Teredinibacter purpureus: one gene and its partner. The protein of the gene in region 1 binds, or shares a complex with, the protein of each later gene. Links are inferred from orthologs where the notes say so. Each region holds a gene or a part of one and is shown in the gene's direction. Other genes may lie near its edges.

Evidence for each region.
Region 2: the proteins of glnK (region 1) and H5647_RS13610 are in contact, whole or in part, in a solved structure (PDB 2NS1), measured with the Escherichia coli proteins. The link is inferred for Teredinibacter purpureus from one-to-one orthologs.

The regions. Positions count from the first base shown.
Region 1 is NZ_CP060092.1:1,143,582-1,159,679, forward strand. The notes cover bases 10,723-13,408. They hold glnK (P-II family nitrogen regulator), read left to right. Parts: upstream 10,723-11,739; coding sequence 11,740-12,078; downstream 12,079-13,408. Other genes in these bases: H5647_RS05135 (TorF family putative porin), read left to right, coding at 10,960-11,646; H5647_RS05145 (ammonium transporter), read left to right, coding at 12,127-13,408. Outside these bases: H5647_RS05080 (ISL3 family transposase), read left to right, coding at 1-36; H5647_RS05085 (patatin-like phospholipase family protein), read right to left, coding at 215-1,078; H5647_RS05090 (hypothetical protein), read right to left, coding at 1,299-1,742; H5647_RS05095 (response regulator), read right to left, coding at 1,729-2,403; H5647_RS05100 (sensor histidine kinase), read right to left, coding at 2,403-3,641; H5647_RS05105 (hypothetical protein), read left to right, coding at 3,814-4,059; H5647_RS05110 (DUF2306 domain-containing protein), read left to right, coding at 4,184-5,008; H5647_RS05115 (tetratricopeptide repeat protein), read left to right, coding at 5,010-6,065; H5647_RS05120 (hypothetical protein), read left to right, coding at 6,062-6,472; H5647_RS05125 (ATP-binding protein), read right to left, coding at 6,695-7,156; H5647_RS05130 (cellulose binding domain-containing protein), read left to right, coding at 7,929-10,508; more of H5647_RS05145, read left to right, coding at 13,409-13,425; H5647_RS05150 (P-II family nitrogen regulator), read left to right, coding at 13,721-14,059; H5647_RS05155 (hypothetical protein), read left to right, coding at 14,382-14,597; H5647_RS05160 (DUF484 family protein), read right to left, coding at 14,646-15,335; dapF (diaminopimelate epimerase), read right to left, coding at 15,332-16,098. UniProt on the Escherichia coli protein: Involved in the regulation of nitrogen metabolism. Regulates the activity of its targets by protein-protein interaction in response to the nitrogen status of the cell.
Region 2 is NZ_CP060092.1:3,083,916-3,100,148, forward strand. Bases 6,894-9,714 are described here. They hold H5647_RS13610 (ammonium transporter), read left to right. Parts: upstream 6,894-7,568; coding sequence 7,569-8,861; downstream 8,862-9,714. Other genes in these bases: H5647_RS13605 (transglutaminase family protein), read left to right, coding at 6,894-7,314; H5647_RS13615 (MFS transporter), read left to right, coding at 8,971-9,714. Also shown: purF (amidophosphoribosyltransferase), read left to right, coding at 1-853; H5647_RS13585 (O-succinylhomoserine sulfhydrylase), read left to right, coding at 983-2,188; H5647_RS13590 (VanZ family protein), read left to right, coding at 2,204-3,193; H5647_RS13595 (AAA family ATPase), read left to right, coding at 3,256-4,194; H5647_RS13600 (DUF58 domain-containing protein), read left to right, coding at 4,205-5,212; more of H5647_RS13605, read left to right, coding at 5,221-6,893; more of H5647_RS13615, read left to right, coding at 9,715-10,197; H5647_RS13620 (acetate uptake transporter), read left to right, coding at 10,343-10,942; H5647_RS13625 (TrmH family RNA methyltransferase), read right to left, coding at 11,087-11,860; H5647_RS13630 (CBS domain-containing protein), read right to left, coding at 11,936-12,349; H5647_RS13640 (peptidylprolyl isomerase), read right to left, coding at 13,211-13,816; H5647_RS13645 (TIGR04211 family SH3 domain-containing protein), read right to left, coding at 13,833-14,537; H5647_RS13650 (YciI family protein), read right to left, coding at 14,580-14,879; H5647_RS13655 (VC0807 family protein), read right to left, coding at 14,910-15,647; H5647_RS13660 (PHP domain-containing protein), read left to right, coding at 15,860-16,233. UniProt on the Escherichia coli protein: Involved in the uptake of ammonium/ammonia (NH(4)(+)/NH(3)). Transport is electrogenic. Following sequestration of NH(4)(+) at the periplasmic face, NH(4)(+) is deprotonated and neutral NH(3) is transported into the cytoplasm.

The DNA.
Region 1 (16,098 bases):
CATCTCGGCGGGCTGGACCTGATGCCAGAAATCTAGCCACCCGAATAGGGGAAGGCCCTTTAATATACAGTGTTGTTTTTCTTGGATCAAGCAGTGGTGTGGGTGTCCGAGAAACCGTGGAGTTTATTACGGATTTGTTTGCAAGGCTGGTGTTTTCCCAGTTCAATTGGCTGCCTTATTAATGCCGAGCTCTGCTGAGAATACATGCCATGTCTTAGGTGAAGCTCTCTTGAGCCGTGCGATAGCCGAGTGCGATCATTTCGTTCGCTCGATCAAACTCGAGTGTGCCACAAGCGTTTCTCGCTATTTCGACAACCCTGTCTGGCGGATAGGCTGCTAGCTTTTGTCTGGCGATGGTACTTTGCATAGCATCGAATGCCTGATTCGCTATTTCGTAGGCTCCCCAATTAATTTCCTGGGGGATATCAATCTTATTTTTAAGCTGGCTTATGTAGTTATTAATTTTTTTATTTATCCCATCGCCACTATTTTTATTTTGGTTGCCAATATTAATTGTAGCGGGATTGGAAAGTAATTTTCCCCCAAGGTTCACGGCAATGGTGATGTCTGTGTTGTCACTGAATGTCGGAGCGATAGGAACTGGATTAAGTACGCCGCCATCAATTAAGTGCGCGCCGTTGTAGTTGTGTGGTGTGAAAAACATAGGTAGTGAAATTGAGGCGCGTATGGCGTCAAACAGTCGCCCTGAATTAATCCATATTTCCTTTTCTTCATTTACGTCTGCTGCAACCGCCGTGTAATTAATTGATAGGTCCTCAATCTTTATATCGCCCACGAGGTCAATGAGGGTGTTGATAATTTTGTCGCCCTTGACCAAGCCACTTGTGCTCCATGAAATGTCGAGTAGCGTAATAATGTCCAGTTTTGTTATTGCGCGAACCCATTTTTCGAATTCATTCAACTTCTCAGCGGCATACATACCACCAATAAGAGCTCCCATAGAGCATCCTGAAATAGATTGTATGTGGTAATCATGCTCTTCCAGCCAATGAATTACGCCAATGTGCGCCAATCCACGAGCACCACCACTCCCAAGAACTAAAGACACTGTTTTCATATTGTGTGTACTCGCTCAATTAGAGTTAATGTTTGCACTAATCGCTTCGTTAAATACCGGGTGTGTATTGTGGGCTTAACGGCCCTCGTTGAGAGGTTATAGCGTGGACAGTATGACAAAGCTGCTGCAAAAACGCATACGAACTTGGTGCACCGATAATTATCCCATTGGGGCATGAGGCCTCATTTCGAAATGACGGTATTTACTGTGCCAGTCACCTTTATTCTAGCCTCGAGAGCTTGGTTGCTGGCCAGCAAAGCCCCGCCGGAATTGCCCCCAGCACGATAACCTGGATGGCAACAAAGGCCAAAAAAAACCCGATGGGATGGTTGGGAATACCGCGCTGTAATAAGTAAGCAAAGTAAGTGGCGGCTACCACGTTAACAATTAGTGCGAGCCGCAATGCCCGCTGCGTACCAGCCCAAAGTGCACGGCACGTTAACAGGTTAGTTAAAGCGCTGATCACCAAAACAAAACCGGGTAGCAGCAACAAGAATGCCCTGAGTCCCTCCAAGTTACCCTCTCCCAACGTTGGCGACCAAACCGCGGCAAGGTGGCCGAATGCGCCGGCCAGCAGAAACACGCCGAGCAAGCCTCCGCTCGCTCCCGCAATTCGGTATAGGCCATTGCCTGGCAATTCTGTGGCGGCATTAAAAGCCGACATCGCAGCCTCCCACTTTCGACAGCCCACATTCATAAGAAAATACAACCGCTTGTGCGCGGTCGCGAATCCCTAATTTAGACAGCAAGCTGGAGACATGTGTTTTTACCGTGGCCGCCCCGATAAATAAGGCCTCGGCAATTTCGGCGTTGCTTTTTCCGTTAGCCAGCGCCTGCAACACTTCGCGCTCGCGCGTGGTTAGCCGCTGCAAGCGTTCGGCGAAATTGCGCTCGGTTTTCATATGCTGGGTAAACTGGCCAATCATTCGGCGCGTAATGGTGGGGGATAGCATCGCACCGCCTTCGGCTACCGTGCGCACGGCGTTCACCAGTGCTTCTGGTGGAATATCTTTTAAGACAAAACCACTCGCGCCTACGCGCAGTGCACGGTAGACATATTCGTCCGGGTCAAAGGTGGTGAGAATAATAACGCGCGTGTTGTCACTTGCGTTGGCGAGAATACGTGCAGTGGCCTCGAGCCCATCCAGTTTAGGCATACGAATATCCATCAAAATGATATCCGGCTTGTGCTCGCGCGCCGCCTCAATTGCCTCAAAACCGTTGCTGGCTTCGGCAACCACTTCGATATCACTCTCGTGCGCCAGTACCAGCGCTAGGCCGCGCCGCACCAGGGCCTGATCATCGACAACCAATACTCGTAACATTATGTCTCCTGAAGCGTGCGCGGTAAAACGGCACGTACCTTAAATCCACCACCAATATCATCACTGTCGCCCGCGTTAAATGACCCGCCCAACAATTGTACGCGCTCGCGCATGCCCACAATACCGTGCCCCCCTGTGTTAACGGGCTTAGCGCCTTTACCATTGTCCGCAACGGTAACAACAATGTTTTCCCCACGCCCCTCCACCGTCACCGAGACTTTGCTATTGGCACGGGCATGTTTAATCACGTTGGTCAGTGCCTCTTGCACAATACGGTAAGTGGTTAGCTCAAGACGTGCAGGTAAGGCAGATAAATCGCCGAGAATGTTAAGTTTAACCGCCAGCCCAGCCTCACCGACTTGACGTACCAAATTGGGTAAATCATCAAGACTGGGCTGCGGCTCAAGTGCGTCCTCGGCATTAACGGGGCGCATAACGCTCAGCAGGTGGCGCATTTCCGACAGTGCTTGCCGGCCCGCCTCCTCGACCGACGCCATAGCATTAATGGCAGCCGCCGGGTCTGAGGCGGCGATGGTTCGTGCAGCGCCCGCCTGAACGGTCATCAAACTAACTTGGTGGGCGACAATATCGTGCATCTCGCGGGCAATACGACTGCGTTCGGCCATCACGGCGCGCTCCGCACCTACGTTGCGCTCGCGCTCAAGGTGCCGCGCTCGTTCTTCCAGCAAGCGTAAATATTCACCGCGAAAGCGCAAGCGGCGCCCTACGTACCAAAGCGCGAGCACCATTATCGCCGCCACGGTGTTCCCGGTACTAGGCGAATTAAAAACCGTAAGGTCCACAATCACAAAAACCAGCGCGCCAATTGCGCCCACGAGGCTAGCACGGTTGTTAGCCTCAAAACGGCCCAGACTATAGAGGGAGAAGGCCAAGCCAACGACGCCGTGCACGGGTGCCGCGACGTATAACACAACCGACACGGCCAGAATTACTCCATGGACCTGCCATGGATGGCTACGCCGCCATAACAGTGCAAAATTGGCGGCAAACGCGCACAGGTAGGCACCCACATCCGGCAAGGTGGCCAGCGTCATGACCTCAGCCCCGCCATTGTGTGACCACATTAAAATGTTTAATAAAAACGCTAGCAGCGCAATTAGCAAATCTGCGGTGTGCGGCCAGCGTTCAAAGGGGCCACGCCAAGGCCGCCATAGGGCCGGGTTAGGTGGCTGCGCACTAAAGGCGCGGCGTGTAAAAACAGACAATAACTCTTTCATCGGCAAATTTTAGACGAACACCACGCTCCGTGTCATGAGTATTAAGGGGGGTATACCCCGGCCGCCAACTCAACCCTTTGGGGGAGGTTAAAATCCAGCCAGCGGCGGATGTGGCGCTGATCGTCCACGCTCATAATGCTCGGCAATTCAGCTCAATTGTTAGGAGCAGCAAATGAGCGAAAGGGTATTAGACCCGCGTACAGGCCCAGAGGCGTTAGCGAATTGCGCGGCCAGTATAGCCGTGAACGCTTGGTTCGTCCTCGCTGCAATAGGCCACTGGGTTTTTCTCGCCTACATATTGGCGGTGTTTTTCCCTCCTATCGCTCAAAACGGGCTAAACGGACTCAAGGGCATGCACCTACCCAGTGGCTTTCGTGAAGGTGAAACACTGGGCAATCTCTTAGCAAAAAAACTGTGAAGCCCGTGACTGTCAACCAGGAGAAATAATGAAATACCAAAAAGAGGAGGTAAATTAAAAAAAATCAGGCACCAGCAGAGTGCATAAGTCGCCACCGAACAATTAGGTATTAACGGAATTCAATATGCAAACGTTTATTCACTGGCTACTTAAATGTACGCCGGTAGGCTTACTATTACTTCTTTCTAGCTCAGCCAGTGCTGCTCGCCTTACGGTAGAGCCAGACTCGTCCTTTTTCCTGCATTTTGGTGCAGCTATTCTCCTTTATGCTCATATTGGAGGAGGGGCGATTGGCCTATTATCAGGACTCATTGCGAGCCTAGCACCCAAAGGCCAGAAATTACATCGCTTTGCAGGGAAAATATTTTTTATAGCGATGTTTACGAGCTATTTAATTGGTGCCTGTGTTTCCCCTTTTCTAGAGACTGAACAGAAAACAAATTTTGTCGCCGCAATATTAGCGTTATACCTGCTGGTAACCGGAGTGCTCGCCGCCCAACGAAAAACATTTAGGGCCGGATTCGCCGAAAAAATTGGACTTATTGTAGCCCTACTCATTACGGCCATGGGGGTAAGCTTTATGGTGATGAGTCGTCAGAGTGTAACCGGCACTGTCGATGGAGCACCTCCTCAAGCCTTTATCTTGTTTGTGGTTTTAGGCGCAATTGCATCTGTCGGTGAACTAAACGTTATTCTACGAAAAACCCTAACGCAAAGATCTCGCATTATTCGCCATGTATGGCGTATGTGCCTGTCCTTCTTTATCGCATCCGGTTCGCTATTCTTTGGCCAGGCTACGCTATTTCCCGAATGGTTTAATGCTAGTTTATTCCCCATGATCTTTGGCCTATTCCCAATTATGGTACTCATTATAGGAATAACAAAAACCCTACGGCCCAAACTCAGCGAATTCTACACCCGTCTACACCTTAAAAAACCGAGCGATTAAAATGAAAACAATTATGCGAATAGCGGTATGGAATTGTTTATTGTTTGCCAATGTTATTAGTGCCGAAAGTGCACACCCAGACAATAACACGGCAGTTGATCTGTTTTACTCAAAACAGTACGATTTGGCGCTACCTAGGTTTGAAAAATATGTTTCAAATGCCACGGAGAGCCAAAAAAATAATGCCACCTACCAGCAGGCACTAATTTACCTAAGTGAGATACTGCTAATTAAAAATAACACCAAAAACGCTGTGTCATATATTGAAGAAGCCTTAGATATTAGGCCGAACAGTAGTCAAGAACTACTATTGGCAGGCGACATCTACTGTAAACATGCACGGCAGGTGTCCATATTCAAAGCATTAGGCTATGGGAAAAAGTGTATTAAATATTATGAAAAAGCAGCGGGTCAATCCCCAAACAACCTAAAAGCATTGAGTACGGTCATTCAATTTCACTTATATGCTCCCTCGTTTGCGGGAGGCTCCCTTGACAAAGGTGTTATGTATTTAGCCAGCTTAACGGAAAAGTCTGAAGAGGCCGCACGCATTCACCATATTCAACTTACCGAGATACAAAACGATACCAGCGCCGCGTTAGCCTTAGCTGAAACGTTTTCAGAAAAAACATACTTAAAGACGGAAAACCAATACCAGCTCGCTAAATTCTTTAAACAACATAAATACTATATTCAAGCCGAGAAAATGTTCTTGGAAATTATTAAAAAAGACATATCCGTCAATAATACCCCAAGCAACTGGCACGTTAACGCCAGCCTGCTTCAGCTAGCTGAAATCTATATTGAGCGAGGCATAAAGGCCGACAAATCAATCGTATATATTGAGCAATACTTAACAACCAGCAGTAACCCGTATGACGAACACTTCTATTGGTCGCGATGGAGTTTAGCAAAAGCATATTACTTAACAGGAAATCTAGAGCAGTACCACCAAATGGTTGAGAGTATTAAACAACTAGACTACCTGGAAAACAAAGAATTTAAAAAACATTTTGAGCGTGGCGTAAAAGAGCGAAGACATGGAGGCAAGGTATGAGCACTCAGGCTAATATAAGCAATATTAGAGTACAGCTATTGCGCGTAGTGTATATGTTTATATTTTTGGGCCTTGGTATAACCGTGTGGCCAGACATCATTTTTTCAAAAAATACAACAGTAACCGCCGATACCGTAGTGCTGGCAATGCTTGCAAGTTATTCCCTCGTTGCGTTACTGGGTTTGCGCTATCCACTAAAGATACTTCCGCTGCTTATTATAGAACTATTGTGGAAATCAATTTGGGTGTCTGCTTTTGCAATTCCTGCATTACTTACCGACAATTATAACCAGTACACCAGCGATGTAATGTTTGCTTGCGTACTTGGCATTGTTGTAATGTTACTCGCTATTCCGTGGGGCTATATCTACCATCAGTATGTCATTAGGTTGTGGTGTTCTAATTAATAAACCGCACAGTCAACCCGGATTTAATGGCGCTTAAAAACCGCTCTTGCTGTTCTTTGTTGTTGATATTAGCTGGAGAAAAATTACAAAAGTTGTAACCAGCTTCATCAAGATATCCTAAGAAAAATTCGACACTTTCACTTTGCCCCTATTTTTTAAACGTCAACTACCTTGACCGGTTCATTCGGTTAAACCTCCAGGGATTTCAACGGGGTTAGATTTTTACGTTGAGCTGTTCTTTTTTCTATAGCTTTCTCCTTCTAATTCAATGATATTTCCGTGGTGAATGAGCCAGTCCACAGAGGCCACTGTCATGTTTTTGTCGGAAAATATGTTGTGCCATTCACTGAATGCTTGATTGGCTGTGATGATGCTGGCTTGTTCATGCCGGTGCGCGATGAGTTCGAATAATACGCTGGATTCTTGCTGGCCCCGATTTGCATAGCCAATATTGTCAATGACCATGAAGCGACACCGATCCAATTTAAGCAGTTCCTCGTTTAGCTTTAATGTTTGTTTGGTACTTTGTAGGTGTTGAGTAAGTTCGGTGACAGTGTAGAAGCGCCCACTCAGTGGTTCTGGTGGGGGCAAGCCTAAAGTTTCAGCGTAATAACCCACCCCTTGAGTGATAATATCTTCTGTAAAGTCCGGCAGATCTATAGGTACTATTTCGGTAATGTGCATTACATTTATTGCCTAAGATTAACGCTCAATTTTTTCCTTTGTTGTTTGGAGAATGTGCATTGAGGACTTACTTTTCATTATCCCTTTATAGGCTTTCTTTTTCGTTGGAAGTCGAATGCATGCGCGAATGATTGTAACGCTTATAGGAATGTTCTTTTTACTGGCTGGGCATATACATTGCCAGCGCGTTGCTCAGATGGCCAAAGTGCTCCACGGGTTAAATAAAATAGACGGGCGACTGTTCAAAATACTACGGCTAACGTCTTTTACATTAGGGGTTCTTTACCATTGCTTTTGGCAATTTTTGTCCGAAAATTAGGTGGTTACTTTCCAGTGTATATGTTGTACATACTGATCTAACAATACGCATTACCGTTTTATGTATACATGATTTCTGTTGGTGTTACTGTTGGTGACGGTTAACGGCCATTATTGGCGCTTAGAATAAGTGTGTTTATCTAATTTGGTACTCGGGTTCTCAATAGAGATGGTGGGTGTCAATTGTTTGTGGTAAAAATGACGAGGGTTGGAATGGCGCTAGTCGCGTTATTGGGTTAAATAATAATTAATAATTTCCATCAGCCTTTTTAGTGCTTTTTAGTGGTGTTTCTTTTTCTAATCGGTTTTTCTGAATGTGTTACTGGAAATGTTACGACGAAAGTTTTTCGAACGAAATAAGATTTTTAATTCTTTATGCCAATAATACAAGCTTCAATGTTATAGGGTTTGCGGGCGTTTGTTTAATTATAATTACTCAGGAATGAGGCCGTTTATGAATAAAAAAATATTACATCCAACGTTGGTTGTTGGGCTATCAATGCTGTTACTAATGCTGAGTAAAACAGCATTAGCGAACTTGGATTGTTCGTTAAATCTTACGAATCAATGGTCTGGTGGAGCGACTGCTGAACTTGTGGTGGTTAATGCGGGCAGTAGCACCACGACTGCGTCTAACATTGTTGCGGAGTTTAGTAGCAATGTTGCGATCCAGAATGTTTGGAATGGATCGGTTAGTGGGTCTAATCCTTATACGTTTAGTGGGCCGCAATGGAATCAAAATTTGGCTACTGGGCAATCCGCTACTATTGGCATGCAATTAAGTTTTTCTGGTAGCTTTAGTGCGCCGACTTTTAGTGGTGCGTGTGGTGGCGTTACACCTTTAAATCAGCCGCCCGAAATCAGTAGTTTTTCGTGTGATGAACATCAGTTAGTGGGCGATTTCTTTGATTTAGGTTGGGCTGTTTACGAGTTCAGTTATGTCTGTGATGCAGTAGCCACCGATGCCGACGGCGATACCTTGGAATACATTTTTGATTTGGGTGATGGTCGAACACTCGCGTCTGCCGGTAGTTCCTCAACGGGTATCATCGATTATGTAGAATCTGACACTTATACTATTGGCGTGACCGTTAGTGATGGAACCGCTTCTGTGGAGGCTTCGGTTGAGCAAGCAGTAACGGGTATGACTCAACCACCGGTGGTGGATTTTGATTGTACGGTCGACAGCAATAATTATGAAATCACCTGCGACGGTTCTGCCTCTTACGACCCCGATGGTGACGCCACTGCGCATTACTGGGCATGGGACGGCACTTACGATTACAGTTCTGGCCTTACGGTTGCGACGCACCGTTTTTCGGGTGCTGGTGAATACGCTATTTCGTTGTACGTTTTAGATGGCAATAACAGTCGTCATTTAACGAAAACTTTTACCATTGAAGGGTCTGAGCCTTTTGACCCAATATTGGAATTTAGTTGCGAGAATGAATACCACTCAAGTAACTCTGAAACTTTAGGGTTTGAATTTTCAAGTGTGCGGGTGAGGTGTGACGTAGATGAATACGACCCTGGTTTTGAGCTAACGCCCATACCAACGGGTTCACCGGGGTGCTATGGAGCGTCTTCAAGTGCGTCTTCGTCGTCATCGACGCCTTCTGCTTCTGGGGAACCAACCCCTACGCCAAGCCCCACGGCTGAGCCTTGCATAATGCCCACCTACGCCCCAATTCGGGAGCATAGATGGACTTTTGGCGAGGGTGATGATGCTGTTAACCGACGCTCGGAGAATTCAATCGCCGTTCATACATTTGAAGAATCTAAAACCGTTGATGTAACACTTACAATCGAAGAACTCCAGGAAGGTGTAACCACAACGGCAACAGGTGTGCTCGATATTGTGGGCAATGGCGTGGCGCCGGTGGTGAGCTTGGAGTGTACAAATGTACCGGGTAGCCTCACGGTGACCTGCGACGGTTCGGGCAGCTACGATTCAGACGGTGACGAACTTCTCTACACCTTCGCATGGGATCAAAGCACGAATGGCGTAAAAACAACTAATACCACGCCCATTGCCTCCCATACTTACGAGTCTCCTGGTTGGCAGTACGTGACTCTCTACATTGTGGATAGAGGGATTGATATTCCGAATACTGGTGGCCACCTCGAAACGAAACAAGTTTCGATGGAGCTTACGGATGAATCCGAGACTAATCGACCGCCGGTAGCCGACTTTACGGCTAGTGACAGCCGTTGCGTCAGCTTCACTAAAGAGTTCGATGCGAGTATCAGTAGCGATCCTGATGGCGACGATATTACGTTTGACTGGTCTATTTTGGGAGATAGCTTTAGCGGTGAAACGTTAACGTTCAATGGCTCTTCGCATATTGATGAAACCATCGACGTAGCCTTAACGGTTACAGACACCGAAGGCGCTACGGATTCTATAACACGCGAAATTACGATCGACAATTATCCGTTGCCCATCGCTAGTCCTCCGCCTGTGCCGGACTATGACATTTTCGCTAGCAGTACCAGTGGTGATGCGCCGTTAACCGTTGATTTTGAATTGTCCGATGACTTTGATTGGAATGAAGTGGATTGGTATGTCGATGGCGAAAGGCTCGTTACTGCAGGCCCAACAAACTTTAGCCATACGTTTGAGCAGCCGGGTACGTATGAGGTAATGACCTATGCCGTGTATATTTTTGACACGACCTGTGACCGCCGAGTAGGTCGAGAAGCTTATATCACTATCGAAGTGCTCGGAGACGATCCCGATACGGGCGGTCAATCGTGTGAATATGTTGTGACCAATGATTGGGGTTCAGGCTTTACGGCGGAGCTTCGCTACACGAATACCGGTGAAGCGATTATTAGTGATTGGTCTGCGACGTGGGAATACACTGATGGCTCGTCTATCTCCAGCAGTTGGAATGGATCGGTTTCGGGCAGCAACCCTTATACGGCAACCGGTGTAGGCTGGAATAGCAGCCTGCAACCTGGTCAAACCGCCACTATAGGAATGCAAGGTGTTAACGGCGCGAATAGTGCGGCTACACCTACTTGTCAGTAGTTAATGCGCTTTTATCGTAAAGGCTAAAAGCGTTTTTTAACGGCCAGCAAAACCCTCGAGCGTTAGCCCGAGGGTTTTTTTATGGGCCGCGATAATGGTGGCCGTAGGCCTTCCTGTCGTTCTCGGCTCAGTCTTCCGTTTTTGACGACACAGAGCTGAGCTTGAATAAGGCGTATGGCGACGTGTTATCTAGGTGCGTTAAGTCACAAAACAAATAAAAAACACGTGCATCATTTGTGTGCGTCTCGACGGTGCACTACATTGATCGCCGCACGAATATGGTGCTTTTGTCGTTTTCAAACACATATGAATTGAGTTGCTTAAGTTCTAACTATTTGAAAATAAAGACATTTATAAAGTTGGCGCGGTTAGTGCTAAAACAAGGCAAGCTAGCTCGTTTTGGTATCGACCAAGCTAACATAATTATTTAAAAGACATTTGGAGGAAACACATGAAAACTTCTAAGAAATTATTGGCCGGTGCTGTTGCAGCATCTTTAGCGATTTCTGCAATGGCTCCTGTAGCGAATGCTGAAGTATCCGCTTCTGTTGGTGTTGCGAGCTCATATTTGTGGCGTGGTATCGACTTAGGTGCTGGCTATGGTAACCCTGCGGTATCGGGCGATTTAAGCTATAGCAACGAAGGTTTCTATGCCGGTACTTGGGTAAGCTCTGGTGACGGTTCTGGCGGCACTGAGTATGACTTGTATGCAGGCTTTGGTGCTGAAGTAAGCGAAGTGAATATTGATCTAAGTGTTTGGTCGTATCAGTACCCAACGGCTTCAACTCGTTACGTGGGTGTCGACGGCGATATGGCTGTTGTTGTTCCAATCGAGAGTGAATCTAACATTGGTGACTTGATGGAAGCGGTTCTTTCTATCGGTTACGGCCCTGTTAGCCTTAGCTACTACCACGGTTTGCAAGATTTAGAAGAGTATTATTACGTGAATGCGGGTGTTACTTTTGGCGCGTTTAGCCTGAATGCCGGTGCGCATGATGATGATATGACTCACGTTGACTTGTCTTACGCTTATAACGATAACTTGAGCTTCATTTTCAGCCAAGTTGTTGACGATGTTGAAGGCGCTTACGATGATGATTTGAATGTTGTAGTGAGCTACAGCCTTCCTATCGAGTAAGTACTACAAAAAGCCGCTTTTACCTTTAGGTGAAGCGGCTTTTTTATTTAATAAAGCAGCACGTGCTGCATAACCCTTTATAGGAGCAGTCCAATGAAACTAATAACTGCCATCATCAAGCCTTTTAAGCTCGACGCAGTGCGTGAAGCGTTATCGGAAATTGGTGTACAAGGTATTACGGTTACTGAAGTAAAAGGTTTCGGCCGTCAAAAAGGCCATACAGAATTGTACCGTGGTGCAGAATACGTTGTGGATTTTCTACCTAAAACCAAATTAGAAGTTGCGGTTGCAGACGACCAATTAGATTCGGTTGTAGAAGCGATCAGTAAAGCGGCCCATAGCGGCAAAATCGGTGATGGAAAAATCTTTGTATCCGTATTGGAGCAAGTTGTGCGTATCCGCACTGGCGAATCTGGTGAAGAAGCGCTTTAACCTTTTGTTTTACTGATAAATAGAATCCCAATTGTTCGGAGAACTCCTATGGAACAATCAATATTTGAACTGCAGTACGCCCTAGATACCTTTTATTTCTTGGTCTGTGGCGCACTTGTAATGTGGATGGCTGCTGGCTTTGCAATGCTTGAGTCTGGCCTTGTCCGCGCTAAAAACACAACTGAAATTTTAACTAAAAACGTAGCCCTGTATGCCATTGCGTGCATTATGTATTTTGTTTGTGGTTACGCGATTATGTATGGTGGCGATACGTTCTTATCCGGTATTACTGGAGACGGTGTTGCCGATGATTGGACGTATGCTCCATCTGCCGACTTTTTCTTCCAGGTTGTATTTGTTGCAACGGCCATGTCTATTGTCTCGGGTGCTGTTGCCGAACGTATGAAACTTTGGGCTTTCTTGGCTTTTGCGGTTGTTATGACAGCGTTTATTTACCCAATGGAAGGTGCGTGGACATGGGGTAATGGTGTTGCGGGTTCTATGGGTGAGTGTGGTGTATTTGGTATGTACTCGCTGGGCGGCATTGACGAAGGCAAGTGTGCTGGCATGAGCTTTGTTAAATGGAGCGATTTTGCAGGCTCCGGTATTGTGCACATGTCTGGTGCTGCAGCAGCCCTGGCTGGTGTGCTGGTGTTAGGCGCGCGTAAAGGAAAGTTTGGCCCGAATGGAGAAGTTAACGCTATTCCTGGTTCAAACCTGCCTCTGGCGACTTTGGGTATGTTCATTCTGTGGATGGGTTGGTTCGGCTTCAACGGTGGCTCTGTATTGGCTACTGCTAGCGTAGAAAGTGCCAATGCTGTTGCCATTGTGTTTATGAACACTAATGCGGCAGCGGCTGGTGGATTAGTTGCTGCGCTAATTGTTGCGCGTATCTTGTTCGGTAAAGCAGATTTGACCATGGCGCTTAACGGTGCTTTGGCGGGTCTTGTTGCGATTACTGCTGAGCCTTCAACGCCTACAGCGTTGCAAGCAACTTTATTCGGTGGCCTTGGTGGTGTGTTGGTTGTATTTGCCATTATTACATTGGATAAACTAAAAATTGATGACCCCGTTGGTGCTATCTCGGTTCACGGTGTTGTGGGTTTCTTAGGCCTTCTATTGGTACCTGTTACCAATGGTGGCGAAGACGGCGCTGCTTCTTTCTTGGGCCAGTTGACCGGTGCGCTTACTATCTTCACATGGGTGTTTGTGACAAGTTTGGTTGTGTGGTTAGTGATCAAAGCGGTTATGGGTATCCGTGTTAGTGAAGAAGAAGAGTTTGACGGTGTGGATATCTCTGAATGTGGTATGGAGGCTTATCCTGAGTTTATTTCAGGCGGTAAGTAAATCCTTACACAGCGTTAATCATAGGCGTTAGGCCTATTAAAAACCGGGGGTGACAGCCTCCGGTTTTTTTATGCGTGGGAGTTGTGCAAGTTAGCCACACGCGTGTGGAGTGCTGTGTGGTTTGAGGGGGATTAACGCGATGGATTCTTTGCCCCGAATCGGTGCGAGTGGTTTGTCTTTCGGTTTCGATCGGTGTAAATTGCCCTCCTAGACGATTTTAAGCGGTGTTCGGACCGGGTAGCCGAGCCATCAACTACAATAAAACCTGGATTTGGGTGTATTTAAGGATCTTCCTATGAAACTGATTACTGCTGTTATTAAGCCTTTTAAACTCGACGACGTGCGTAATGCATTGTCGGAAATCGGTGTTCAGGGTATGACGGTGACTGAAGTGAAGGGCTTTGGTCGCCAAAAAGGTCATACTGAACTCTATCGCGGTGCGGAATACGTTATTGATTTTCTTCCGAAGGTAAAAGTGGAGCTTGTCTTGGGTGATGATTTAATCGATCAGGCAGTGGAGGCCATTACTAAGGCTGCGCAAACGGGCAAAATTGGCGATGGCAAAATATTTATAATGCCTTGCGAAGAAGTTATCCGTATTCGTACCGGTGAAACCGGCCCTGATGCGGTTTAAGTTGCCATAGTTTCTTGTACGCCATGCTATTTCGCATGGCGTTTTTCGTTGTATTCCCTCGATTCATCTCCTCGTTTTTACGCCGTTTTAGGCGTTTGTTTTCTGGCCTCTCTCCCGAATGTTCGCACGTTTTTTCCCGTGTCTTATGTTTATCGCGTTAATAAAATAACCAATATTGTGTTTTTCTATTAACGCTAGAACAAAAAAAACTAAAGAAATTGAATGCCCCCCGCTGACAGATTCTAAACTCTGAACTATAAATTATCCGAGTTTGTGAAAGTGGTAACTAAACTATAAGAATATGTACGAGAGGAATTTGCACGTGGAAAATGAAGATGCTATTGAATCTGATGGTGGGGCGCTAGCGGCCCTTACAGTTGCTGAATCGTTGCTAGATAAGGATGCGGAGCGGAAGCACTTAGAAAGTGAAGTTGAAGCGTTTCTGGCGAGCGGCGGCCGAATTGACCATATTCCAGCCAATGTTGTGGCCGACCCGCCAAAAAAACCTGAGTCTAATTATGGTGGGCAGCCCATTTAAGGCGGGTTTTTGCGCACCACCTTACGGGCTATAGGCTGCGCGCACATTCTATTTCAAATATTTAGGCAGTTGCCGATTAAGTACTTCGGCAATATAGCTTAAAAACAGCGTTCCCATACTCGAACGGTAGTAGTTCGGGTCTTGGTTGCCTATGGCTAATACGCCTAGAGGGCTTCCATGCTGTAACACGGCTATTGCGGCGCTGCCGATATTGGGTGCGTCGCCATCAAATAAAAACCCACTCTCCTTAACATCAATGCCACCACTGACGGTATTGGGTAGCTTCAGGCGCTTGCCAATATAGTCGCGGGCATCGTGAATGGAGACAATGCGCGCCTCGCTTACGGGGGTATTGTTGTTGCCAAATAAGATGAGGCGCGTGTAGTGAATGTTAAATTCTTTATCAAAGCTGTAATACAGCGCATCGACCAAATCACCCAAATCGTTACATTCGAGTAAGGCTAGCACTAAGCGTTTGGTTTTATCGAACAGGCGATCGTTATCGCGGGCGTTGTCGAGCAGTTGGCTTAGCCGATGCCGCATGTCCATATTGCGATCACGTAAGATAGCCACTTGGCGCTCTACCAGTGAGACGGCAGGGCCGCTTTGGTGAGGCAGGTCAAGATCGGCCAATAGATCGATATGGCGATTGAAAAAATCCGGATGTTTTTTCAGGTATTGTGCTACCTGCTCGTCGGAAATTTTTTCCCTGTTCTGAGTAATAGAAGATTCACTCATACTTTAACTTGTCCATGAAAGACGGATGTTGCTGGGCCGGTCATCATAACAGGGTTTTGAGCGCCCTCCCATTGAATGCGTAACGTGCCGCCGGGCAATTCTACCGCTACGGTAGGGTCTAGCAGACCGCGCAGAATGCCACTCACAACCGCCGCGCAGGCACCTGTCCCACAGGCGAGCGTTTCTCCGGCACCGCGTTCGTACACGCGTAATCGAACAGTTTTCCGATCGATTATTTGCATAAACCCGGCGTTAACTCGGCTGGGAAATTGTTTGTGCGATTCGATAAGCGGGCCAATGGTGTCTACCGGAAAATGCGTAAGGTCTTCTACTAAGGTAATGGCGTGTGGGTTCCCCATAGACACCGCCCCTATGTCGAAGGTTTGGTCTGCGACGCGAAGGGGGTAGTACGCTAATTGCTTATCTGCGGTGAATGGAATATTACTGGGCGTTAGTTCGGGCGCGCCCATGTTGACGGTCACTTGGTTGTCGTCGTTAACATGTAATGTGAGTATGCCAGCGGCAGTTTCGACACATATTGTGGTTTTACTTGTGAGCTGACGCTGGCGTACGAAAAGGGCAAAACAGCGGGCGCCGTTGCCGCAGTTTTCTACTTCGGTGCCGTCGCTATTGAATATACGGTAGCGAAAGTCGGTGTCGGGATTGGTGGGAGATTCCACAACTAATACTTGATCGCAGCCGACGCCGAAATGACGGTCGGCGAGCTTACGTGCGCGCTCCGGTGTTACAGTGATTTTTTGAC
Region 2 (16,233 bases), 1.9 Mb from region 1 along the record:
TGATGTTGCTCCAGGCGAATGTATCTACATCACCACTGACGGCGAGTTGTTTACTCACCAATGTGTTAAAAACCCTGGCTATAGCCCCTGTATTTTCGAACATGTGTATTTCGCCCGTCCAGATTCCATAATGGATGGTGTATCGGTCTACAAAGCACGATTGCGGCAAGGCGAAAAGTTAGCCGATAAAATTCTACGTGAACGTCCTAATCACGATATTGATGTGGTCATTCCTATACCCGACAGCAGTCGTGTTGCTGGACAAGCCATGGCCCAGACGTTGGGTGTGAAATTTAGAGAAGGTTTAGTAAAAAATCGTTATATCGGACGAACTTTCATTATGCCTGGCCAGCAAATGCGGCGTAAATCTGTTCGTCAAAAATTGAATGTTATCGACTTAGAGTTTCGCGATAAAAATGTAATGCTGGTCGACGATTCGATCGTTCGGGGCACGACATGCCAGCAAATCATTCAGATGGCACGTGATGCGGGTGCGGCAAAAGTGTATTTCGCGTCGGCAGCGCCGGCAGTAATGTATCCGAATGTTTATGGCATTGATATGCCGACGGCAAATGAGTTGATTGCTCACGGCCGTACTGAGAGTGAAGTCTGTGAAGAAATCGGCGCAGACTGGCTAATTTATCAAGATATTGAAGATTTAATCGCCGCCTCAAGGGAAGGTAATTCAGAAATCCCTGAATTTGATTGCGCCGTATTTAATGGCCACTATGTCACCGGCGATGTAAATGAAGAATACCTTAATAAACTAGAGCAAGCGCGAAACGATAAAATAAAATCTGGCCGTGTTTCCCGAGGGGATAATGCCATGGTCGGTATGCATAACGATGATTAGCATCGCCTGTGTATAGGCCACTTTTTCGTCACTGTTCAAGTTAGCCCGTAAATTGCCTAACTATAGCGACCTGATGCAACAGCTTAACTTGTTACAATTGGATCAGACTATTACCGTTGAGATTTTATTATGACTGACACGCCAGCCTCCGAATTGGATTTTCTAGTGGGTGCAGAGCTTGATACCCTGGCTGTGAGAGCCGGTCAAGTTCGCACGGCTGAAGGCGAGCATGGAGACCCGATATTTTTAACCTCCAGTTATGTATTCGACTCGGCAGAACAAGCTGCAGCCCGTTTCTCTGGTGAACAGCCAGGGAATGTTTATTCTCGCTACACTAACCCAACCGTACGCACATTTGAACAACGAATAGCGGCGCTCGAAGGTGCCGAGGCGGGTGTAGCAACGGCATCAGGAATGGCGGCTATTTTAAGCACCTGCATGGCACTCCTATCGTCGGGCGATCATATTGTTTGTTCGCGCAGTGTTTTTGGTACAACTACCGTTCTATTTACGAAATATTTACAAAAATTTGGTGTCAATGTTGAACTCGTGACGTTAACCGATTTGGATGAATGGCAATCGGCTATTACGCCGAACACACGGTTGTTGTTTGCCGAAACGCCGTCGAACCCTCTTGGTGATGTTGCCGATATCGGTGCCTTGTCCGTATTGGCGAAAAGCCGTAATTGCTTGCTTATTGTTGACAACTGTTTTTGTACTCCCGCATTACAACAGCCCATAGCCTTGGGGGCCGATATCGTTATTCACTCGGCGACAAAGTATTTAGATGGTCAGGGACGATGCATGGGTGGCGCCGTTGTTGGCCGCAAAGAACACATGGATGAAGTTCTTGGGTTCCTTCGTACCTGCGGTCCAACAATGAGCCCCTTTAATGCTTGGGTATTTTTGAAAGGTTTAGAAACTCTACGCTTACGCATGGAGGCACATTCTGCCAGCGCATTGACTCTGGCTATTTGGTTAGACGCGCATCCAGGTGTAGACACTGTATTTTATGGTGGTTTACCAAGCCATCCCAGCCATGCGCTGGCGAAAAAACAACAAAGAGCGTTTGGTGGTGTTCTCTCCTTTAAAGTAAAGGGCGGGCGTGAAGAGGCGTGGCGGGTTATTGATGCTACGCGTATTATGTCCCTCACTGCCAATTTGGGCGACGCTAAAACAACCATCGTACACCCTGCAACCACAACACATAGTCGGCTTTCTGATGCTGACAAAGTCTCCGCAGGTATTAGTGAAAACTTAATTCGTGTTGCGGTGGGTTTAGAATCGATAGACGATCTAAAGAAAGATCTCGATCGAGGTTTGAGTGCACTATAGGGCCTAAATATTTAGATGATTCGAACATTATTAGGCCGTTTTTCGTCTGTGTTAACCGCAAATCCACGCAAGCTTTGTATTGGCACAATACTACTAGTACTGGTGGTTGGGCTTAATAGTTGGTTGCTTTTTTTCTATAAATTACCTGGCACAAATTTGTTTTGGTCTGCGTTACAAAATGCAGGCCATGCATTACTGTTTTTGGGTTTATCGCTTTCAGTTAGTTTTATTTTCCATTATTACGTCTTTAATCAGCGTAAACGTTTCGTAGTAGGGTTCACAATAGCCTCGTGTCTGATTTTTGGCGGCGGCGTTGAACTTATTCAAAGTCAGGTTGGGCGTGAAGCGAGCTGGAGTGATTTTTGGCTAGATCTAGCGGGTACATTGTCGGGAGTATCGCTTTATTTTGTGGCTCTTCTTGCAGGATGGAAAAAACTGCCCTTTCTAATCGCTAGCGGAGTACTTATGTCTCTTAGCTTGGCCGAGGCCACTAAGTGGCGGCTGGGTGAGTACTACCGTGAAAAAGCGTTTCCTGTTATAGCCGATTTTGATAATGATTGGCTCAATATCTACGCTTATGCAGCCTACAATGGCGTACTCGAATTTGTGCCCGCACCGGTAGGGTGGCATAACAATACGTCTGTTGCGGCGCGGCTTATGATGAAGCCCGCTCCATGGCCAGGTATGACGCTAAGAGAAGTGCGCCGCGACTGGAGTGGTTACGAAAGCTTTTCCTTTGATGTGTATAACCCGCAACCTTCCGATGTCATGTTGGTGATGCGTATTCACGATGAAGCGCACAAAAACAAACATAACGACCGTTTCAATCGCACAATAATGTTAGCGCCAGGGGCACATCATATCGAAATACCTTTAGTAAAAGTAAAGCTCGCACCGAAAGATAGAGAGATGAACATGCAGCGCATCGAGACGGTAATGTTCTATTCTTATCAATTAGAAACTGAATTAATTTTATATTTTGACAACGTACGTTTGTATCGTTGATCTAATCAAGCCTGAATTAGGCGCATTGCATCGCTCATTCGCAAACCGTAGGCAAACACCCCATGAACCCTTTAATAGATAAGGTTGTTGATACCGTAGGACAGGTCCTTCTTGGCAAAGAAACGCAAGTTAAATTAGCCGTTACCTGCTTGTTTGCAAGAGGGCATTTATTGATTGAAGATTTGCCCGGCATGGGGAAAACAACGTTAGCACAGTGTTTGGCTAGGGTATTGGGATTGGATTATAAACGCGTACAATTTACGAGCGATCTACTACCGGCAGATATACTGGGCGCCGCTATTTTTCATCGGGACACCTCAGAGTTTCACTTCCTTGAGGGGCCTGTTTTTACGCAAGTATTGCTGGCCGATGAAATCAATAGAACAACACCCAAAACACAAAGTGCACTCTTAGAGGCGATGGAAGAACAGCAGGTAACCGTCGAGGGAGAAACCCGAGCTTTACCGGAGCCCTTTTTTGTCATCGCTACTCAAAATCCTTTAAGTCAAGCCGGTACTTACCCGTTGCCGGAATCGCAATTAGATAGGTTTCTCATGCGTATTTCCCTTGGCTACCCAAATCGAGAAAGCGAGAAAAAATTATTTAAAGGGGTCGACCCGAGGAAGGTTTTACAGACGCTAGATCCAGTGATAAATTTGGATAATCTGACGCAAATCCAAGCATTGGTAGACGAGGTACACGCAACAGATCAATTGCTAGATTACTTGCAACGCCTCGTTGATTTTACCCGTTACGATGAAAGTTTTAGTTATGGTTTATCGCCTCGTGGTGCGATGGCGTGGCTGAGAGCGGCAAAAGCTTGGGCATTATTGGAGGGGCGTGAGCATTTGTTGCCCGATGATCTACAAGCCGTTTTACCTTCTGTTGTAGGGCACCGCGTACGGGGTGTGCATACGCATGCGGCCGGTGGTAGACCGGACCAATCGCGATCACTCGTGGATCACCTCCTGTCGAGTGTGGATGTTCTCACCACAAACTAAAGGCGCGGCCATGAGTGACGAAGCAAGTCCGGTTTCTGATCAGGAGGTTCGAAAACACGGGTTTATTCTGCGTACTATCGAACGCCACTTTTTCCGTTATGTAGATCGCCACGTGCCGCCTGCTAATTATCACCGTATTGATCGAAAAAAACTGTATATTCTTCCGTCAAAGCGCGGCGCTGCGTTTATTATCGTCATTATCGTTTTGTGGTTGCTAGGCACGAATTACCAGAATAATTTAGTACTGGCACTTTCCTTTTTAATGATTAGTGTTTTCGTGGTTACTATTCTTAATACTCACCAAAATCTATCATCGTTATCCATTGAATATGCCGGAACATCGTCAGCATTTGCCGGTGAGGATGTTGAATTTGTATTTACACTGACCAATCATTCAAGGCGATATATGGAAAGTGTTGAGATTGGTTGGCAAACGGGAGGGCATCTCGTTGCCAATATTGATGTGCACCCTTACGAATCGATAAAAATCCGTATTCCACAGAAATCGCTTAAACGAGGCTGGCAGCAACCGGGGCGCATGCGGTTGCAGAGTTATTTTCCGCTTGGCATTGTAAAGTGTTGGTCGTGGCTCAGTTGGGATATCACGGCATTAATCTATCCCGCTCCTATAGAAGTACCATTGCCGAGTTCTTGCAAAGCGGATGCAGAAGGTAATGGATTACACCCCATAAAAGGTGGCGAAGATTTTAGTGGTATTCGTGAGTATCGCCCAGGTGATTCTTTAAAACATATAGCGTGGCGGGCGTACGCGCAAGAAAAAGGGCTTTATTCTAAAGAATTTAGCCAGAATGTCTCTCAAGAACGCTGGATAATATTTAGCGATATTGCACCGCAAGACGTCGAGTTAAAACTTTCGGCGATGTGCTACTGGGCATTGCAGTTTAGCCTTGACGATGAAGAATACGGTATTGTTTTGCCCGCAGATATTATCTCGCCAGACCGAGGTGAGAATCATCGACGTAAAGTGCTTGAGACGCTTGCGCGTTACGAGGCCTAGTAATCACTATGGTCTTAAATCAATTCAAAATTTTTCAAAAGCTGACCCTTCGCGTTGGGAGGGGCGCGCAGGCGACCGATCGTTTTACCTCCAGTTTTGTTAGTCGAGAAACGTTGGCATGGGTGGTTTTCGCGCAAGGTTTTGCCATTCTACCGCTTTTTTTACATCTACCATTATGGCTGTCAATAATATGGGCCTCGGCTGTTTTTACTCGTATTCAAACTTTTCGAGGTGTTTGGCCTTTTCCTAGTACGTTTATAAAATTACTGTTCGGCATTTCGGGAGCTACAGCTTTATATTTAAGCTTTGGTGGACGCATGGGCGTAGAGGTGATGATTAGTTTTTTATTGTTATCGTTTGTGCTCAAACTTATCGAAATGCGCAATAGAATTGATGTGCTTATTGTGTTGTATATTGGCTTCGTAACCATAGCAGCACACTTGTTATTGTCACCCACTATTTGGGGGAGTGCATATAGCTTATTTACCTGTGGCGTTTTGTTGGCGGCCTTACGGTCGGTGTTTCAGCACCGCAAGGTTAACGTTCGCGAACGCCTGTGGTCGGGCTTTTCTGTTCTACTGCAGGCTTTGCCTGTTATGTTGATTCTGTTCTTGGTTATGCCACGGCTGGGGCAGCTTTGGGCTGTGCCCTCAATGAGTGAGTCGAGCAAAACGGGGTTTAGTGATTCAATGTCACCCGGGGATATTAGCGATTTAATTGAGTCTGATGAAATTGTTTTTCGGGCAACGTTTAAAAATGGCCCCATTCCGGAACCTCATCAACGTTATTGGCGAGGGTTGGTGCTTGAACAATTTGATGGGCGTAAGTGGCAGCGGGTTAGTACGGGGTGGATGGGGCGTGAATCAGGTAGTCAGCCAGCAGAGAAAGCACACAGTAAATGGGGTTTGATTACGCCCTCTGACAGTGGAACAACATTTAATTACTCCGTACTGCTAGAACCCCATCATTACCAATGGATGTTCACCTTAATGGCGCCATTAGAGGCGTATTCGCCTAGCGTACAAACATTGTTTAACGAGCAAGTATTACTGTTAAGTGCACTGCCAATTACTGGACGCACGTATTACGAAGTGGTTTCGACCCTTGATTACAAGCTTACACCTAGCGCACTTGATGAGCGTGTACGTAAACGCAATTTGGCTCTGCCTGAAAAGGGCAACGTACAGGCGCGTGCGATGGCTCAGGAGTGGGTTGAAGACGGCCTTGCCGCTACTGACGTTATTGAGCGCATAAACGACCTCTATAGCCAACGCTTTACCTATACGTTGCGGCCACCCATGCTGGGTGAAAACTCTGTAGATGATTTTATGTTTCAAACCCAGCGAGGGTTTTGCGAACATTTTTCTTCCAGTTTTGTCTTTCTTGCCCGCGCAGCAGGCATTCCTGCGCGTGTAGTATTGGGGTATCAGGGCGGTCATTACAGAGAAGAGGATCGATACATAGTGGTTCGACAATCGGATGCCCATGCGTGGGCGGAAGTCTGGCTGGAGGGCTCTGGCTGGACACGAATCGATCCAACAGCAGCTGTTTCCCCGCTGAGAATCGAGCGCGCCTTACATGAGGCTGTAGACAGTACAGAATCATCTTTAGTGGGAGGGGCTTTTCTTCGTATAAGAGCCTTGTCTTGGCTGGCGGATGTACGGAATAGATGGGAAGAATTTGATTACCTTTGGCAAACAAATGTACTTGGCTATGATGGCGATACACAGGGCGGTATTCTCCAGCGTTTACTGGGGGGAACGGACCCTTGGCGGGTTGCCCTTTTTTTTGTTGGTGGAATTGGGGGCATGTTGTCGCTCTATTATATTTGGAGCTTCTTACGCTTTAAGCGCCCACAGCAGGCGCCAGAATTACGCCTATTACTGGCTGCGCTGCGACGTTTAGAGAGGCACGGTATTAGGCGTTCCCCTCAAGAAACACCCGTGGCGTTTGCCCAAAAGGTGGCGAAAGAGAAGCCTGCTTTAGCACCCGTCGTGAATAAGGTTGTGAGCCTATACTGTTCTATTGTTTACCAACCTATAGGGACGGATAGAAAAGCGCTTATTGCGCAATTACGTCTTGAATCTCAGAAAATACGTTAACGGGTCAGTGTTGCTCCAAAACAACGCTTTTAGATGCCAAATGTTACAATTGAGGGCGTCTGTGGTATCGTTTGCGCCCTGTGAAAACGCGGTTATTGAAGTCCATATAAAAGTTAGGGATTATTTGGCTGCGTTATTCTAGACACATAATCTCATCCGTTGAGATGTTATATCTTTTCAATATCCATAAGGGACGAGTTACCGAGTAATTGGTGGATGTCTCGCGATAAAAAATTTGAACGTAGGAGCAAACAATGAAAACTTGTCTTCGCGCACTCTGCTTGCTTGGTCTGGTGCTTCCGGCAGTGGCTACTGCCGATGAATTGAATTCGGGCAATACAGCCTGGATTCTAACGTCCACAGCTTTAGTGTTGTTTATGACATTACCGGGTCTTGCGTTGTTCTACGGCGGCTTGGTAAGAACAAAAAATATTCTGTCTGTATTAATGCAATGCTTTGCGATCGCGTGTGTAGCGTCATTGGTTTGGCTGTTTGTTGGTTATTCCCTCGCGTTTGGTGAAGGCAATCTCATTATTGGTGATATGAGCAAAGCCTTTTTTGCTGTAGTGGGCAAAGATTCTATGAGTGGCGATATCCCTGAGCCGCTGTTCGCTATGTTTCAAATGACTTTTGTGATTATTACGCCAGCGCTCATAGTCGGTGCTTTCGCTGAGCGTATGAAATTTTCATCGGTGTTAATTTTCAGTTTATTCTGGATCTTGGCGGTTTACGTTCCTGTGTGTCATTGGGTTTGGGGCGGCGGTTGGCTAGCTCAAATGGGCGTATTGGACTTCGCCGGTGGTACGGTTGTACATATTACCGCTGGGGTTGCCGCGTTGGTTGTTGCACTAATGATAGGCAATCGAAAAGGTTTTCCTGAAACGGCTATGCCACCGCACAATATGACTATGACCGTTACTGGCGCGGGAATGTTATGGGTAGGATGGTTCGGCTTTAATGCTGGTAGTGCGCTCGCGGCTAATGGTGATGCCGCAATGGCAATGCTGGTTACGCACATATCGGCGGCGGCTGGTGCGTTGGCTTGGATGTCCATGGAGTGGTCAAAGTTTGGCAAGCCAAGTGTATTAGGCATTGTGACGGGTATGGTTGCAGGCTTAGGTACGATCACACCCGCTTCGGGTTTTGTTGGCCCGATGGGCGCTTTAGTTATTGGTCTTACGGCGGGTGTTGTTTGTTTTTATGCCACGCAATTTATCAAGCGTAAGCTGGTCATAGACGATTCTCTAGATGTGTTCCCTGTCCACGGTGTGGGTGGCATTTTAGGTACTTTGGCTGTAGGTGTATTTTCATCAACGCAACTGGGTGTGTTCTCCGGTTTTGGTTTTGCCGAAGGTATAGAATCTATTGGGGAGCAGCTAGGAGCTCAAGCGATAGGTGTTGTAGTAACAGCGTTGTATACAGCCGTTGTCACTTATCTATTAGTGAAATTGACGGGCTTGTTGACTGGCGGTATTCGAGTTGATACCGACGAAGAAACGCAAGGCCTAGATATAGTGCTACACGAAGAAAGTGGTTATAAGTACTAAAAAATTCGTTGAATAAGCTGTTGTTTTAAAGAGCCACCTTTATAGGTGGCTCTTTTGTTTTACGCTACATTCTCTCTGTTTGACTACCCACAGTGGATGTTTGATCTTTATGATTCACACCTATAGCACTCTACCAAACTCGGTAAGAAAGTTTTTAATCGCACACGGCGCCTCTGCCTTTAGTCTTGGCGTTCATCAGGTTTTATTGGCGTGGTTATCGGTTAGTTTACTTGGTTTAAGTTCATCAAGTTTGGGCTGGATTCAAGCCGCAGGGCTAATTCCAAATTTGTTGCTTATGTTGGTTGCAGGGGCCCTTGCGGATAAATGCAATGTGTACCGAATATTGTTGATGGCGCAGTTAGGTTTGACGGTGTGTTTTTTGGCTTTGGCGGCCCTTATTGCTACAAATTCGCTTACCTTTTTGACTTTGGCTATTTATGCCATTGCCGTTGGTTCCGCGAATGCGTTTATTCAGCCCGCACGCGAAAAAATTGTGGGTGATTTGAGCCAGCATTCGGTGCAGGTGAAAATTACTCGCGCGAGTATCGTCCAGTTTACACTTCAAGCTGTTGGGGTTGTTGTTGCGGCATTATCGGATCAGGCGGGTTTAGTGTTTGTTATCGTGATACAGGCCGTGGTCAGCGGTTTGTCAGCATTACAGCTACGCTCGCTCGGCCATACCGCAATGAGCGCTGCGGGTGTGAGCAAGGTTGCGGGCCCAGTTACGCTATTTAGATTGCAAATTCTTGAGGGTATTCGAGCGGTCAGCTCGGATAAACGACTGGTTCAGCTCGTTGGGCTCGTGGGCTTTAATGGCTTTATGCATTTAGGGCTTTATATTGTTGTCATGCCTTTGTTCGCACGTGATATCTACGGTTTTAACACCTTGGAATACGGTTTTTTACAACTGTGTTTTGTGCTTGGAATGCTGTCGGCGCATATATTGATAATGTTTAAGCCTCGCATAGAGTATCCCGCGCAAGGCGCTTTATTTAGTCTGCTTTACACTGCAATTGTTGGTTATGCATTGTCTTATCAACCAACAATTACGGGCCTGTATATCATGGTTGTTTTTTGGGGATGGATTGCGGGCTATTCGGCTTCTCATTGCCGAATGGTACTTCAATCGCTGGCAAAGCCAGAGCTGAAGGGGCGTCTGATGTCGATATATCAATTAATGTTATTTGGTATGGCTCCTTTAGGGGCTTTGGTAGCGGGGTATTTTTCCGCTTTTTATTCTTTTAGCGAGATATTTTCTGTTCTTAGCGGCGCAAGTATTGCGTTGTTTGTTCTCTTCCTTTTTACACGAGATTTGTGGGCTGTTCAGCAACAATAACACGCCATTTTTTGATCGAAATCCATTGGCTTTATCCCGTTATCTTTATAGTAACTCTCAAGACAGAAATCACTGTTAGCAAAGCAGGCCTTCTGTGATCCAGAAGGTAATGTAATTAACTTGTTGGAAAGAGAGAGTGCGTATTATGAGTATGGTAAGTGAGCTGGTAGGGCATGAAGTCGTAACAATTAAAACTACCGACCTAACGGCTAACCCAGCACCACTTGGGCTGATGGGATTTGGTATGACGACGGTGCTATTGAATTTACACAATGCCGGACTGTTTTCGTTGGGGTCGATGATTCTAGCCATGGGGATATTCTACGGTGGTATTGCACAAGTGATAGCGGGAATATTGGAATGGAAAAAAGGAAATACGTTTGGTACTACCGCCTTTATATCGTACGGTTTTTTCTGGATGACGTTAGTGGGGTTGCTTGTGCTTCCCAAGATGGGGCTCGTAGAGGCTCCTGAAAATTCAGCAATGGTAGCATGGCTTACTATTTGGGGTATTTTTACGGCCATTCTTTTTGTCGGCACACTAAAGTTAAATCGTTCTCTTCAGTTTATTTTTGCATCACTTGTCGTATTGTTTTTCTTATTGGCGATTGGAGACGCAATGGATAGTGCGCTGATTAAGACAATTGCTGGTTATGAGGGGATTATTTGCGGAGCTTCGGCTATCTATGCCGCGGCGGCTCAAATTATAAATGAAACGCATGGTCGCGATGTGTTGCCTCTTTAAGTTGAGAAGGTAAGCGCTTAACTGTAGTGCTATAAAAAACGGCTTTAGCGTTAGTGCTAAAGCCGTTTTTTAATGCCGTGTGATAGTGTTTATATGTTAGTCGTTGCTGCGTGAAACCAAGCTGATATGTGCGTTTATAGCTTCCTAATAGAACGTTCGAAAAGCAATGATCCCGGCCGTTATAGCCACGTTCAGCGACTCTACTTTATTTCGCATCGGTATTTTAATCGTTTGATTACATATTTTTTCACACGCATTCGACAACCCTTCTGTTTCATTGCCTAGTATAAAAACCTGTCGACCTCTGTTGGGGTAGTCAGAAAGCGATGTCTTTGCATTACAGTCCAGGCCAACAATATTTGCACCGGCGTTTTTGAAGTCCAAAAGGCAGTCTGTTAGAGAATCACAGCGAAGAATATTGGCTCTAAATAAGGTGCCGGCACTGGCTTTAATTACGAGGGAATCTAACTTGGCGCAGCCGTTACGAGGGAGTATTAAACCTGCTAGGGGCGAAGCGCAGACAGAGCGGATAATCATGCCAACATTTTGGGGGTTAGTGACTTTATCGAGAGCAATGAATTGTGCGTTTTCGGGAATTCCCTCTGCGAGATAATCGGTATGTTCTTTAAAACCTTTTAGCACTAAGTCAAGGGCAACGCCTTGGTCTTGCTTACTATTTTTAGAGATACGAGAAAGCGCTTTTTTATCGTGATATAAAATTTCTGCTCCGCGCTTACTGGCCTGAGAGGTAATGTCATCCAATATTTTTGCAGATTTATTCGAATCGGCTAAATGTAGACGAAAAATATCTACATTTTTGTCAGTAATGGCTTCTAGGCAGGGTTTGCGACCGTATATTGTGAGTAATTGATTAAAAAATTGTTTTCGTTTCGTATATTCGGGTGAGTCGGTAGGCATGATGTAGGTGCTAGCTAGATAAGAAAACAGCCTCTAGAGAGGCTGTTTTAGAAAGAGTGGGTTGGTGAAACCGGATTAATGGTGAATATAACAGTCTTCGTTGGTTTCGACCAGAGCCGTAAGAATGTGCTTGCGCGATAAGAGGCCTACTAACTTACCCTCATTTACGACCGGGTAGTTTTTTGGTGGAGCTTTAGACATTGCCTCTGCAATTTCTAATATACTTGCGTTGGGCGATACCGTTCGTACATTGCGACTCATTACGGCGGTTACCGCAGGAGACTCTTCACAGTAAAACACGTCGTTTAGCATTTCCTTTATGCAATCTTGTTCGGAAATAAAGCCAATTAGAGTCTTTTCGTCATTAATTACGGGAGCGCCGGGAATACGTTCGCGCATAAATAAGCTTACGGCCTCTCGTACGGTGGCTTTATCACTGATGGCGTGTGGGTTGGTGTCCATATAGTCTTCAACCAGAATCGAGTGCATACAAGGTGGCTCCAGAGAGTATTCTATCTTTGATAGTCTAGCGGAAGAATCTTGAGTTTACCTTCCTTGGCATCCAAAAAAACACGTATATAATCGACTTTATTCACATAATTTGCGGTAACGTTGAACCGTATTCTCAAAACCCATAAGAAGCGCATCAACGGTAAGGGCGTGCCCGATGGAGACTTCGCAAAGGTGGGGTAGGGTACGATATAACGTCATATTCTCTAAATTAAGGTCGTGACCGGCATTCAATCCCAGCCCGAGCTTTGCGGCGGTTTCAGCGGCTCTACTGTGTTCAGTGAAGAGTCTTTGCTCATTGTTGCTGCCATAGGCTGAGGCAAAAGGGCCGGTATAAAGCTCGATTCTATCGGCACCAATGGCTTTTGCTCGTTCAATCTGTTCAATATCGGGATCCATAAACAAGCTGACACGAATTCCTGCGTCCTTAAGTTGTTGTATTAACGGCGCTAGCCGGTCGCCATCTTGCGCCAAATTAAAGCCGTGATCCGATGTTTTTTGGCTATCGCTATCGGGAACAAGCGTACATTGATTGGGGCGTATTTCGAGGCAGAGCGGGATTAAACCTGGATAACCTGCTCGTGGTGGCGCGAATGGGTTGCCCTCAATGTTAAATTCGATAGGGTTTTCGGGGGTATAGAGCGTTTTTTACCAGTTGCGCTAACGTGCGAGTATCGGTTGGGGTAATGTGGCGTTGATCTGGCCGAGGATGTACGGTCAAGCCATTTGCGCCTGCCTTTAGGCTAAGGCGGCCAAATTCCTCAACAGAAGGGAAATTACCCTCGCGAGAGTTGCGTATCAGCGCAATTTTATTGAGATTTACACTTAGCGCTATAGACATTAATTTGCCTCTAACTGCAGTGCTGCTGGAGCGTTGGGCTTTACTGCAGCGAGTCGTTTTGCTTCAAGAATACGCACAGGGTAATTGGGGGCCTCTGGATGCGCGCGATATAGGCCGCGAGGCTCTTTTTCTATTTTCTTTACAACGTCGAAACCTTCTATAACTTTTGCAAATACGGCATAGCCTGGGATGTCTCCACGAGCATCAAGATGGGTATTGTGTTTAATGTTAATAAAAAATTGCGAGGTGGCGCTATCAGGGTCTCCGGTGCGTGCCATTGAGAGCGTTGCCTGTAGGTTCAGCAATTGATTTGCTGATTCATTAACGATCGGCGCACGAGTAGCTTTGCGCTTGAAGTCGAAAGTGTGGCCACCACCTTGTACTACAAAGTCGTCAATCACTCGATGAAAAATAGTGCCGTCGTAGAAGCCCGCGTCAACGTATTCTAGAAAGTTGGCGACCGTGATGGGGGCTTTTTGAGGGTATAACTCTATCACCATACGGCCCAGATCAGTTTCGAAATAGATCTTTGGGTTTTCTTCTGAATGAGCACAAAAAGAGTAAAAGGTAGTGAGTAGAGATAACAGAATAAGGGCTTTTCTCATTGTTTTAGGCTCCTAATTAACGCCATTCAGTTTGACGTTTGTTGGGTTTAATGGCGGGTAATACATAGGCAAGAAAAACACCGAAAAGTAATATGCCTACGCCATAGATCATAAATGTTGCGCGGGCATCGTTAGTCAGCTTTTCGTTTTCTGCTTTTAGTACATCGAAATCCGTCTGAATTATTTGGTGTTTTTGAAGCAGCTGGGTATAGCGTTGCTCTAAGCTTATAGCGCCGGCTGACAGCGTTTTGATTTTTTCCAACTCGCTCGCCATTGTTAGTTCGCCGCGTGTGGCATTCGTCGCTTTGGTGGTGAGCTGGGCGTTAGTCTGCTGTAGTTGTTTGTTTTCGGACGAGAGGTCTTGGAGTGTTTTTTTTGCGTTGGCAAGTTCATTGAGCGTTTGATCGAGTTTTAAACTAGAGGGTATATTCGTCATGATATATTGCGTTCGAATCCACCCTTCTATACCTTTATCCGTTCTTACTTTTGCCCACTGATCGGTTTCACCTTGTTCGAGAAATGTTAGAGCGGTACCACTTTTTAAGCCTGCATTTACAATTCTAAATTGATTTCCTTGCCCACTTCTTAAAGGCACGAAAAGAACGTCTGATACATAGCGTACATCTGATTGAGAAAGGGCTTGGCTGGGTATCATCATTAACGAAAAGGCTGAAAGTAGTGCAACGATACAGGTATAAAGCACGTAGTTTTTAGTCTTCATAGTGGGGCTCAGTTAACAAAATATTCTAGGTATTGTCCGCAATTACGGCAGCACTTTCTTGAACGGCTTCACAATTACATTTGCGTACACGCCAGCACTGACGTAGGGATCTTCGTCTGCCCAATCTTTTGCGTGTTGCAGGGAGTCAAACTCGGCAACGACTAGGCTGCCGCTAAATCCAGCTTCACCTGGGTCGGTTGAATCAATTGAGGGGTGCGGGCCGGCGAGAATGAGGCGAGCTTCGTCACGTAGCTGTTTAAGGCGTGCAAGGTGAGCAGGGCGAACGCTTAATCGTTTGCTAAGTGAGTTTTCAGTGTCTTCACTGATAATGGCGTAAAGCATACAAATATTAGTCCTGTGTAGTGGGGGCGGTTAGCGCTTTTTGTGTTCTTCTGGGTCAACAAAAACTTCTTCTAAACTTAACCCTGTAAGCTTTGTGATTTGTCTGAACAGGTAAAAAAGCGCAAAAATTAACACGGCCATAGCGGGTAATGTAATGACGGGTAAGCTTAACGCGGTCATTTTACCTAATTCGGCATTAAATTCCTCTGTGCCGGGAGCGCTAACTAACACCCATTTGGCAAGGGCGTAATTTAAAACAGATGAAAGAGCGAAGGAAGAGGCAATCATATAAGACGCATTGATTAAGCAGCGTTCAAATTGAGGTTCGTTCGCGCTTTTGGCCAGCGCGTCATGCACCTTTTTGGTTTGCATAACATTATCGTTGAACAAAAAAGTCTTCACTAATGGGTAGCGTGTTTTTAATGAGATAAGTGTGGCAAGGCCAAATAGGGCTGGGATAGTTGCTTCTTTAATCGCAATGTATTTTGGGTCCAGCTCGAGCAACGTTATGCCGCCGGTCAGAAGAATACTGAGCACGCCCAACGCCGAAAAGAAGTTGATTTTCTTCGCGCGAAAATAATCCATCACACCGTATCCAATAGGGAATGCCAGCGCGACAATGACGCCCAGCTGGGGCCCTAAATCGTCTGGCCCACTGAACTTCATTAAAATGACGGTGGGAATAACAATGTTAAGTGCGATGTTTAAGAAGGCATTTTCTTTTTTGGGCGCACTTGAGGCGGGTATTTCTGAGCTGTTGTTGGTCATAAAATTCGTCTAATTGGTGTTGCGGGTAGCGAAGTAAAGCGTGTTGGCTACTTGGCCTCTTTGTTTTGGTCGGCAATCCTATCAGGAACTGTGGGAGTTTTCCTAAGCCACATCGTTTAAACTCTACATCCAATAACGGTTAGGGTCGCAAAGCTACACTTTAGTGTTGGTGACTGCCGGAAAAACGACCAAATATAAGCAGTGCGAGCCTAATGATGCCAGTATACGATTTTCATTGTCATAGCGACCAGTCTGATGGGGCTCTATCGCCAGAGGCGTTGGTGTCCAGAGCAAAAGAGTTTGGCGTTACGCACCTCGCTTTGACTGACCACGATTCTATCGCAGGGTTAGCGCGCGCGCAGGCGCAAGCCATTATTGAGCGCGTACACATGATTTCAGGTATCGAGTTCTCGAGTCAATGGGCGGGTTGTGGTGTGCATGTAGTGGGTTTAAACATTGATACGACAAGTAAGCCTCTACTTGACGCTATTGCTCAGCAAGCGCGTGTTCGGGTGGATCGTGCCGCACTTATCGCCGAAAAATTACATAAAGCGGGCATAGAGGGTGCGCTCGAAGGCGCTGAAGC